3 regions of the Lysinibacillus sp. FSL K6-0102 genome follow, and region 3 is predicted to be linked to each of the others. Evidence: predicted binding sites of a transcription regulator. Region 3 holds the regulator's gene; each other region holds the start of a gene.
What was found. The regulator LexA, encoded in region 3, represses DNA repair genes until DNA is damaged. The targets are predictions, from matches to a motif close to CGAACATATGTTCG.
Positions count from the first base shown of each region.

Region 1: the regulator LexA is predicted to act here: its motif matches at 1,303-1,316, upstream of ruvA (Holliday junction branch migration protein RuvA).
Region 2: the regulator LexA is predicted to act here: its motif matches at 1,604-1,617, upstream of parE (DNA topoisomerase IV subunit B).

Region 1 is NZ_JBBOPH010000001.1:3,409,055-3,412,338, reverse strand. Features, by position in the region: gene NYE73_RS17355 (LysM peptidoglycan-binding domain-containing protein) at 1-379, shown strand, start outside; gene NYE73_RS17350 (phosphotransferase) at 369-1,247, shown strand; gene ruvA (Holliday junction branch migration protein RuvA) at 1,359-1,979, shown strand; gene ruvB (Holliday junction branch migration DNA helicase RuvB) at 1,998-3,002, shown strand; gene queA (tRNA preQ1(34) S-adenosylmethionine ribosyltransferase-isomerase QueA) at 3,020-3,284, shown strand, end outside.
Region 2 is NZ_JBBOPH010000001.1:2,651,440-2,654,723, forward strand. Features, by position in the region: gene parE (DNA topoisomerase IV subunit B) at 1-1,583, opposite strand, end outside; gene plsY (glycerol-3-phosphate 1-O-acyltransferase PlsY) at 2,145-2,747, shown strand; gene NYE73_RS13435 (HesB/YadR/YfhF family protein) at 2,767-3,057, shown strand; gene NYE73_RS13440 (spore germination protein) at 3,246-3,284, shown strand, end outside.
Region 3 is NZ_JBBOPH010000001.1:1,261,277-1,264,560, reverse strand. Features, by position in the region: gene def (peptide deformylase) at 1-119, shown strand, start outside; gene NYE73_RS05905 (YneB family resolvase-like protein) at 148-813, opposite strand; gene yneA (cell division suppressor protein YneA) at 810-1,124, opposite strand; gene lexA (transcriptional repressor LexA) at 1,291-1,908, shown strand; gene NYE73_RS05890 (gamma-glutamyl-gamma-aminobutyrate hydrolase family protein) at 2,017-2,739, opposite strand; gene NYE73_RS05885 (prepilin peptidase) at 2,773-3,284, opposite strand, start outside.

The sequences.
Region 1 (3,284 bases), 2.1 Mb from region 3:
TTATACGATGCCACAGCAGCCAATGTCCTATGACATGCCAGATCATAAAGTAGGTGGAATGGAAGACTTTTTAGAGTCCACATCACCATTCTTCCATACGCAAGATCACCAAAAGCCACAAATGGATATGATGCCCGAAATGAATATGGGGCAATCCTGTGGTTGTGGCACACAACCAATGATGATGCCTGATATGAACATGGGTCAATCTTGTGGCTGTGGCACACAACCAATGATGATGCCAAATTGGCAAATGGACCCTTGTCATTGCCCGCCACCACCATGTCCGACACATTGTCCACCACCATGCCCATCAGCAGCAGGTCCTTGGATGTCTCCGCATTATTTCCCAGGCGGGATGACGCCTTATCGATGGTGAAAAAGCGTATATTGTAGAAGAAGTAAAGCCAAATATTTGGAAATATAAATATCGATCGAAAAATTATTTTGTCAAACGTGCAAAGCAAGTGGAAATTGCGGAGAAGGTAAGAACCATTCATCGCCAATTAGGACGTATGGAACCTTCTTTGATCCTACCATTAGTTCAGAGCGATGATGAGCAGTTAATTGTGCAAATGTGGCAAGAAGGAAGCCACGGGGCTAACTTTGCGCATAAAAAAGATCGTAATGAATCTCTTAGACTATTAATCGCTTTACATGACACACATAAAAAGATTGCGTGGCAGCGCGTGCCAGGCTTGCATACCTACTCACAGCTTTTAAAATGGCAAATGCGTCATATGCGTTTTAAAAGTAGAAGAAATGAGTTTCGAACATTTTTAACGAAAGAAGAAATTGATCAAATATTGCATTATAGTGATAAGTCATTACAATTGATTGCATTGGAAGATGCACCTGAAAAAGAGATTACGCTACTGCATGGGGATGTAGTTCATCATAATTTTTTATGGTGCTCCGATGGACAATTACGTTTAATTGATTTTGATTTAGCGCACCTTGGTGAAGCGGATGACGAGTATATTTTATGGTTACATCGTGTGTTACCTGCTGTAGATTATGATCTTGGAAAGATTTTTGCAGAGTTACCTGAGCTGAAACGACTGGATAAAAGAAAGCTTCATCGCTTGAAATACCCAAATGAGTTATTACGAGAATGGCTGTTTGCTATAGATTTACCACTAGAGCAACAGCTAGTATTTTTAGATTATTTAGTACCATTTACAAAACGAGCCCTCACCTATTGGCCAAAACTGTGGTACGATATTGATAGATTTGTCAAGAAATGACCGTCAATTGGCGGTCATTTTTGTCTGCGAACGGAGTTTAGACGCTACTTTTTGTCGAGCATTCGTTCGCTATATGCTATAATCGAAGACGATGATTGTGAGGGATTATAGATGTATGATTATTTAAAAGGACAAATTACTCGTATTACACCTGAATTTATTGTGCTGGAACAACAGGGGATTGGGTGGCAACTTAATACGCCCAATCCATTTGCTTTTCGAACATCTGCCCTTGAGCAACAGATATATGTTCATTTGCATGTGCGAGAGGATGCGCAAGTTTTATATGGCTTCCCTAACCTAGATCAGCGTGAGTTATTCCGTAAGCTTATTTTAGTGTCAGGAATAGGACCAAAGGGCGCTTTAGCGATTTTAGCTACAGGTAATCCACAACAGGTTATTAGCGCAATTGAGCGGGAGGACGAAGCGTTTTTAGTGAAGTTCCCTGGAGTTGGTAAAAAAACAGCACGTCAAATGATCCTCGACTTGAAGGGTAAACTTGGTTCATTATTAGATACACTTGAATTACCTAGTGCAGAAGATGAATTACCTTTGTTTGGTGTGAATGCCTATAAACATGAATTAGAAGAAGCCCTACTTGCCTTAATGGCTCTTGGCTATTCTGAAAAAGAGCTAGAAAAAATTAAACCACAGCTAGAGGATAACGATAAACTTGAAACGACAGATGCCTTTATGAAACAAGCATTGCAACTACTGCTAAAATTAAAATAAGGAAAGGAGGAAAGGTGCATGTCTGAACGTATGATGGCAAGTGAAGCAGGGAGCTATGATGAGCAGTTTGAGTTATCTTTACGTCCTCAAAAATTAGCACAGTATATTGGGCAACATAAAGTAAAGGAAAACTTACAAATATTCATTGAAGCGGCAAAGCTTCGCCAAGAAAGTTTAGATCATGTGTTGTTATATGGACCTCCAGGACTTGGTAAAACGACCTTAGCGGCTGTTATCGCAAATGAGATGAATGTTAACGTACGCATGACAAGTGGCCCTGCGATTGAGCGTCCAGGAGATTTGGCAGCTATTTTAAGTTCACTAGAGCCTGGGGACGTTTTATTTATTGATGAAATTCATCGACTGCCCCGTGCTATTGAAGAAGTATTATATCCAGCAATGGAAGACTTCTGCTTAGATATTGTGGTAGGAAAAGGTCCTGAAGCACGTTCTGTACGACTTGATTTACCTCCCTTTACCCTTGTAGGTGCAACAACAAGAGCGGGTGCTTTATCAGCTCCTCTAAGAGATCGCTTTGGTGTGTTGCTGCGCCTAGAATATTATGATGACCGATCGCTTGCTGAAATTGTTGTGAGAAGTGCACATTTATTTGAGGTAGAAATAGAGCAAGTAGCAGCAATGGAAATGGCGAGACGCTCACGTGGAACACCTCGAATTGCCAATCGTTTATTGAAACGAGTGCGAGATTATGCACAAGTGCTTGGAGATGGTATGATAACGGAGGGTCTTGCACAGCAAGCATTAGAGCTGTTACAAGTAGATCCTAGAGGGCTTGATCATATTGACCATAAACTTGTAACCAATATGATTGAGCGATTCCGAGGAGGCCCAGTAGGCTTAGATACTCTTGCTGCATCAATTGGTGAGGAACGGGTTACGATAGAAGATGTATACGAGCCTTATTTGATGCAAATTGGCCTTATTCAACGTACCCCGAGAGGAAGAGTAGCCACACATTTAGCTTACGAACATTTTGGATATGAGTATCCCCAACAAACATAAAGAAGGAAGTTATTTTCATGCGTGTAGAAGATTTTGATTTTGAATTACCAGAGGAGCTTATTGCCCAAACACCATTAGTGGATCGTACAGCAAGTCGATTAATGGTCGTGACACCGGGCACAAATAAAGTGGAGCACCACCATTTCGCCCATGTATTAGACGAGCTACATGCTGGAGACTGTCTTGTACTAAATGATACAAGAGTTTTACCTGCTCGTTTAATGGGTGTAAAAGAAGAAACAGGTGCACATATAGAAGTATTGCTACTGAAGCAAATGGCTG
Region 2 (3,284 bases), 1.4 Mb from region 3:
ATGAGCGGACGCATATAACGATAGAAGAATGTTAATAGCAAGACTTGAATATGTGCCCCATCCGTATCCGCATCGGTCATGATGACTACTTTATTGTAGGCAGAATCCTCCACCGCAAAATCCGTACCAACACCTGCCCCAATCGCATGGATAATCGTTGAAATTTCTTCGTTTTTCATAATATCCTGTAGCTTGGCTTTCTCTGTATTGATTACCTTCCCGCGCAATGGCAGAATCGCTTGGAATGTACGGTCACGACCTTGTTTAGCAGAGCCACCCGCAGAATCACCCTCGACTAAATACAGCTCATTTTTTGCCGCATTACGTGACTGAGCTGGTGTTAATTTTCCAGATAAAATCGTACTACCCTTTTTGTTTTTCTTGCCATTTCGTGCATCCTCACGCGCTTTACGAGCTGCTTCACGCACTTGCTGCGCTCGAATCGCTTTACGAACAAGAGAAGCTGATAACTCTGCATTTTCCTCTAGCACATACAAAATTTGCTCAGACACTACACTATCTACTGCAGAACGAGCCTCACTTGTCCCAAGCTTGCCCTTTGTTTGTCCTTCAAATTGCAGTAAATGCTCTGGGATACGAACAGACACGATCGCTGCTAAGCCCTCACGAATATCTGTCCCCTCAAGGTTTTTATCCTTGTCCTTTAACAGGCCAATTTTTCTTGCATATTCATTAAAGACACGTGTCAATGCTGCCTTTGCACCCGTTTCATGTGTACCACCATCACGTGTACGGACATTATTAACGAATGATAAAATCGTTTCTGAATAACCATCGTTATACTGGAAAGCGAACTCTACTTCGATTTCATCCTGTACGCCTTCAACATATTTTACTGGATGAAGGACATCTTTTTCCTCATTCAAATACGCAACGAAAGCCTCGATGCCATTCTCATAAAAGAACACATCGCTCTTGCCTTCCTCGCGCTCATCAATTAATTCAATTTTTAAGCCCTTTAATAAAAAGGCTGATTCACGTAATCGTTCTGCTAACGTATCATAATTGAATTTTGTGACAGAGAAGATCGTTTCATCTGGTAGGAAATGAACAAGCGTTCCTGTCTGCTTGGTCTGCCCAATATTTTCAAGTGTTGTGACAGGCTGTCCACCATGTTCAAAGCGTTGACGATACTTTTTACCATCGCGATAGATTGTCACCTCTAAAAATGTTGAGAGCGCATTCACAACGGAAGAACCAACACCATGTAAACCTCCACTTGTTTTATAGCCACCTTGACCAAATTTACCACCAGCGTGTAGCACTGTAAAAATAATTTCTGGTGTCGGTTTGCCCATTTTATGCATACCGGTTGGCATCCCACGGCCAAAGTCGCGCACACTCATACTTTGATCTTTATGAATTGTGACAATAATATGAGATCCAAAGCCAGCCAGTGCTTCATCCACCGCATTATCTACGATTTCATACACAAGGTGATGAAGTCCACGGCCATCCGTAGAACCGATATACATGCCAGGTCGTTTGCGTACCGCTTCTAATCCTTCTAATACTTGTATAGCGTCATCATTATAGACGCTAGGTGACTGTTTATTCGTCAAAAAAATTCCCCTCCAAAAAACAAACACATGTTCTATTTATGTTCTCATCCTAATAATAATAGCATTTCCTGTCAATAGCTAGCGACAGGTCCAATAAAATTTTAAAATTTGCTCACAGTTTTGATCTTTTTTATTAATAGTAAACATCTTCAACAGTTGCTTAAAATTGGTATTTGAGCAAGACAGACTGCTTCTAGCTTCCATCATCATTTGACGCATTGAAGCCTACTTAGTTGCAAAATAAAGTTGTGATGCTTGCAAATAAAAGCACACTAACTCGTGCCTTGCGATTAAACAGGATAAAGTTAGACTTCTATTCTACCAAAGGAATGAGCGATTGACAAAATTGCCATTTTGCCTATATTTTTATAAAGGTTTTAGTGCTTCCTACAAATTTATGTCTAAAAGCCTAGTCCTCACTAATAGATTCTCTTTTGTATTGATTCAAGACTTCGGATGAAATCTCCTTCATAACATTGTAGATTAGCAAGAAAAAGTGTAAAATACTTGTTACAAACTATTAGTACCAAGTGATGGACTATGAATGAAAGGAGTCCAACTATGATCAATGGACTTATTATTTTATGTGCTTATCTAATCGGCTCTATACCTTCTGGATTATGGATAGGCAAAATTTTTTATAATACCGATATTCGTGAACACGGGAGCGGTAATCTTGGTGCGACCAATACTTTTAGAACATTAGGGAAAAAGGCTGGTATTATTGTTACGGTGATGGATGTCTTAAAAGGAACTGCCGCTGTCTTACTCGTGACACTTCCTGTTTTCTCTGATACTACACTCCACTCTTTATTACTGGGTCTTGTCGCTGTTATCGGTCATATGTTCCCGATCTTTGCCAACTTCCGTGGTGGGAAAGCTGTGGCAACGTCAGCTGGTGTATTATTAGGCTATTCTTGGCCACTCTTTGTCCTACTATTTATTACCTTTATTGTGACATTAAAAATCACAAAAATCGTCAGCTTAACATCAATGATAGCCGCTTTAGTAGCGCTTATCTATGCAATCGTTTATTATTTTATTACAGGTGACTTTGCATTAGGCATCTTGGTAGCCTTTTTATTTACCTTTATTATTTATCGTCACCGTGCCAATATTGCTCGTATTAAAAACGGCACCGAACCAAAGGTAAAATGGCTGTAGGAAGAGAGGAGCATTTGAAATGAATATTGCATTGACAGATGAAGCCCTACAATGGTTCAAACATGAAATGGAAGTTGAACCTGGTGATACAATTCGTTTTTATGCACGTTATGGTGGCTCAAGTCCGTTTCACGAAGGCTTTTCACTAGGCATGACACGTGAGGAACCTATTGCCATAGGTGTGCAAACAGAAATTGATGGTGTTATCTATTACATTGATGAGAAAGATCTTTGGTTCTTTAACGATCACAATTTACATGTTGATGTTGATACAAGTAATGATGAATTACAATACGACTATCGTACATAAAGCAGTCTGTCCTTTCCATACATGAAAGGACAGACTGTTTTTTTATTTATTACAAAACAAGACACACGAAAGTTGCAAGGAATGTGATATTGCCACAAATAGCTAGATTTTTCATATCTCTTTCGTTTATCTCTCAAAAAAATTGTCCATTCTAAAGGTAATGAACGACCATTTGAGGAGGAAAACACATGTCCATGTCTAACAATAACGAGACCTCCCCATCCCAT
Region 3 (3,284 bases):
TTGTACAGCATGAAATCGATCATTTAAATGGCATCATGTTTTATGACCGAATAAATAAAGAGTACCCTTTCCAATTGCCAAATCATGTTATCATCGAAAGCTTTTCTTCCCTTCAGTAGTTTTTTACAAAAAAAATTAGCAGGAATATTATTTTCCTGCTAATCTTTCTTGGTGCTCTTGGAAACGACGATGTACTGTCGCCTTACTTACCTCAAAGCCTAACCCTCTAAGCGTTATAGAAATTTCTTCAAAGGTAAATCCACGTTTGCGTAGCTTCACAATTTCCTCTACAGGTAGATCTTTTCGCTCCTGCCCCTGCGGATTACCTCGATTCGATAAATTATTTTCTGGACGATAACCGTTTTCTACAGCACGTCGCATACCTCGTCGAATTTTAGCATTATGGATTCTACGCTGATATTCCTCTACAATCGCTAAAATTTCAAGCAGCATCGTATCCATTTCATTTAATTGGACTGGGCCTGCATCACGCATAGAAAAAACATCAGTTGCTGACTTTTGTAATAAATGTAATACAGCCATCCTTGCATTGCCTCGTCCTAAACGAGTTTCATCTTGGACAAAAAGAGCATTAATGTTCTTATCTTTTATAAAATCAAGCATTTCTAGCAAGCCTTCACGTTCTACATCATAGCCACTATGTTGATCTTTAAACACGCCCTTCACCGCATAGCCTTGCTCTTTAGCATAGCGCAGCAACTCTTCCTGCTGGCGCTCTAATGAGGAGCTTTGTGTTTCTTTTTCAGTACTTACGCGACAATAGACAACAGCCGATAGTTGATTATTTATCATTGTTCATTTCTCGCAATTTCGATAGTATTGATGGGACTGGCTTGATCACTCACTACAGGAATAACTAGAGATTTTCCCGCTACAATTTTAATATCTGCTAGTTCATTTTCAGTTTTTACAAGCTTTATCCAATCATCAGTACTCATCTTACCACGATATTGCTCGGCTAACGACCACAAGCTATCCCCATGTTCGATTTGAATTTCTGCGTAACTAACTTTTCCTGGATCAGTAATGTAAAGGTATGCTGCAAATAATAAACAAGCTCCTATTAAGATTGAGATATGTGTGTTTTTCTTAAACCATGTCATAATCATTACCCCTTTTTAAGAATGTTTGTTCGGAATGTATGTTCCCATAATAAAGCGAACAAACGTTTTTGTCAAACACTTTTCGAACCTATGTTTGCATACATGTTCGCATTCTGTTATACTATCAAATAAGAAGAATGATTTTAGAAAAAAGAGGTGAGCACTCATGAAAAAAGTTTCGAAAAGACAAGAGGACATTTTAGCTTTCATTAAGGAAGAGGTACGAGCTAAAGGATATCCACCATCAGTACGTGAAATTGGTGAAGCAGTTGGACTTGCTTCCAGTTCAACTGTTCATGGACATTTAGCTCGATTAGAACAAAAAGGCTTTATTCGTCGAGATCCAACAAAGCCACGCGCAATTGAAATTTTAGAGCCTGAAGAATCCATTCAAAAACAACAGGTGATCCATGTCCCACTTGTCGGGAAAGTTACAGCTGGTTCTCCAATTACAGCAATTGAAAATATTGAAGAATACTTCCCATTACCCGATACGTATGGCACAAGTGAAGATCAATTGTTCATGCTAGAAATCATGGGGGAATCAATGATTGAAGCTGGGATTTTAGATGGAGATTTAGTCATTGTAAAACAAAAGGCAACAGCTAATAATGGGGATATTGTTGTAGCTATGACAGCTGAGGATGAAGCAACTGTAAAACGTTTCTTTAAAGAGAAAAACCATTTCCGTTTACAGCCTGAAAATTCTTCTATGGAACCAATTATAGTCGATCAAGTTTCTATTTTAGGACAAGTTGTAGGTCTTTACAGACGTGTACATTAACGATTAAAGCAGATTTTGAGGATTATGTTCCTTCTAAGAGCATGTATCCTCTTTTTTACGCCAAAAAAAGAATCCACATACGATTGGATTCTTTGTACAATGCCTCTTCTAAACTTCCTTCTTAAATTTTAAGCTCGCTTCAATAAAGGCTGAAAATAGCTTTTGAGCACTCTCATCTCCTGCTATGGCTAGTTCCTCAGGATGCCACTGAACAGCTAAGCAAAATGGCATCTCCTCATGAACTACCGCTTCGATAATACCGTCGTTAGATTTTGCCGCTACTTTTAATTTTTCTGCTAAAACATTCACCGCTTGATGATGAAATGAATTCACTGCTATTTTCTCTTGTTCAACGATAGTCGCTAATAGATTGTCAGCAATAACCTGTACAGAATGGGTAGCTACAGCTCTACCTGATTGCTGCATATGTTGGAGTAACTTGGTACTAAAGTGATCACTATCAATATCCTGATATAAGGTACCACCTAATGCAACATTTAGTATTTGAATTCCTCGACAGATCCCGAAAATAGGCATCTTACGTTGGAATGCGGCTTCAATCAATGCTAACTCAATCGTATCTCGCGCTGGATGAATTTTTCCAAGCTTTAATGAAGGCTCAGCCCCGAATAGAAATGGGTGCACATCATGACCACCAGATAATAATAAACCGTCTGTAAGGGCTAAAATCTGGGCTGCCTCTTCTTCTACTCCAATTGGAATAATCAGTGGAATTCCACCTGCTTCAATGATGCTTTTACTGTAAGCAGCATTTAATCGAGAGGATAAATCATCCTCAACAAAGGCTGTAATACCAATAATCGGTTTCACTTGCTTCCCTCCAAATTCTTGAAAATTGCACAATTACCAAAAGCCTAGATACCAATTAATTAATACATCGCCATAGAAATAAACAATAACTGCGGCCAATGCAATAGATGGCCCAAACGGAATGGGTGTTTTTCTCCCCTGTTTGTTTTTCGATAACATGGTAATCCCGACAATCATACCAATAACTGCAGCTAAAAATAGCGTTAACAGTGTATCAATCGTACCCAGAACGAGACCAATTAAAAAGAATAATTTAATATCGCCTCCACCCATGCCACCGTTTGATAGCACAGCAATGATATATAATATGCCAAACCCAACCACAGCACCCACAAGAGAGTCCCACCACGGTGTTAATGGTGACAGCACTCGTCCAATAGCTAGCAAAGGTAAAAAGAATACTAACACCTTATCTGGAATTAGCATATAGGCTAAATCTGATACAACGATAATAACTAATAAGGAGATAAAAAAGAGTGCTACTATCAATTCTATGCCCCAGCCTAACTGCCCATAAGCAAAGGCAAATAATACACCTGTCATTA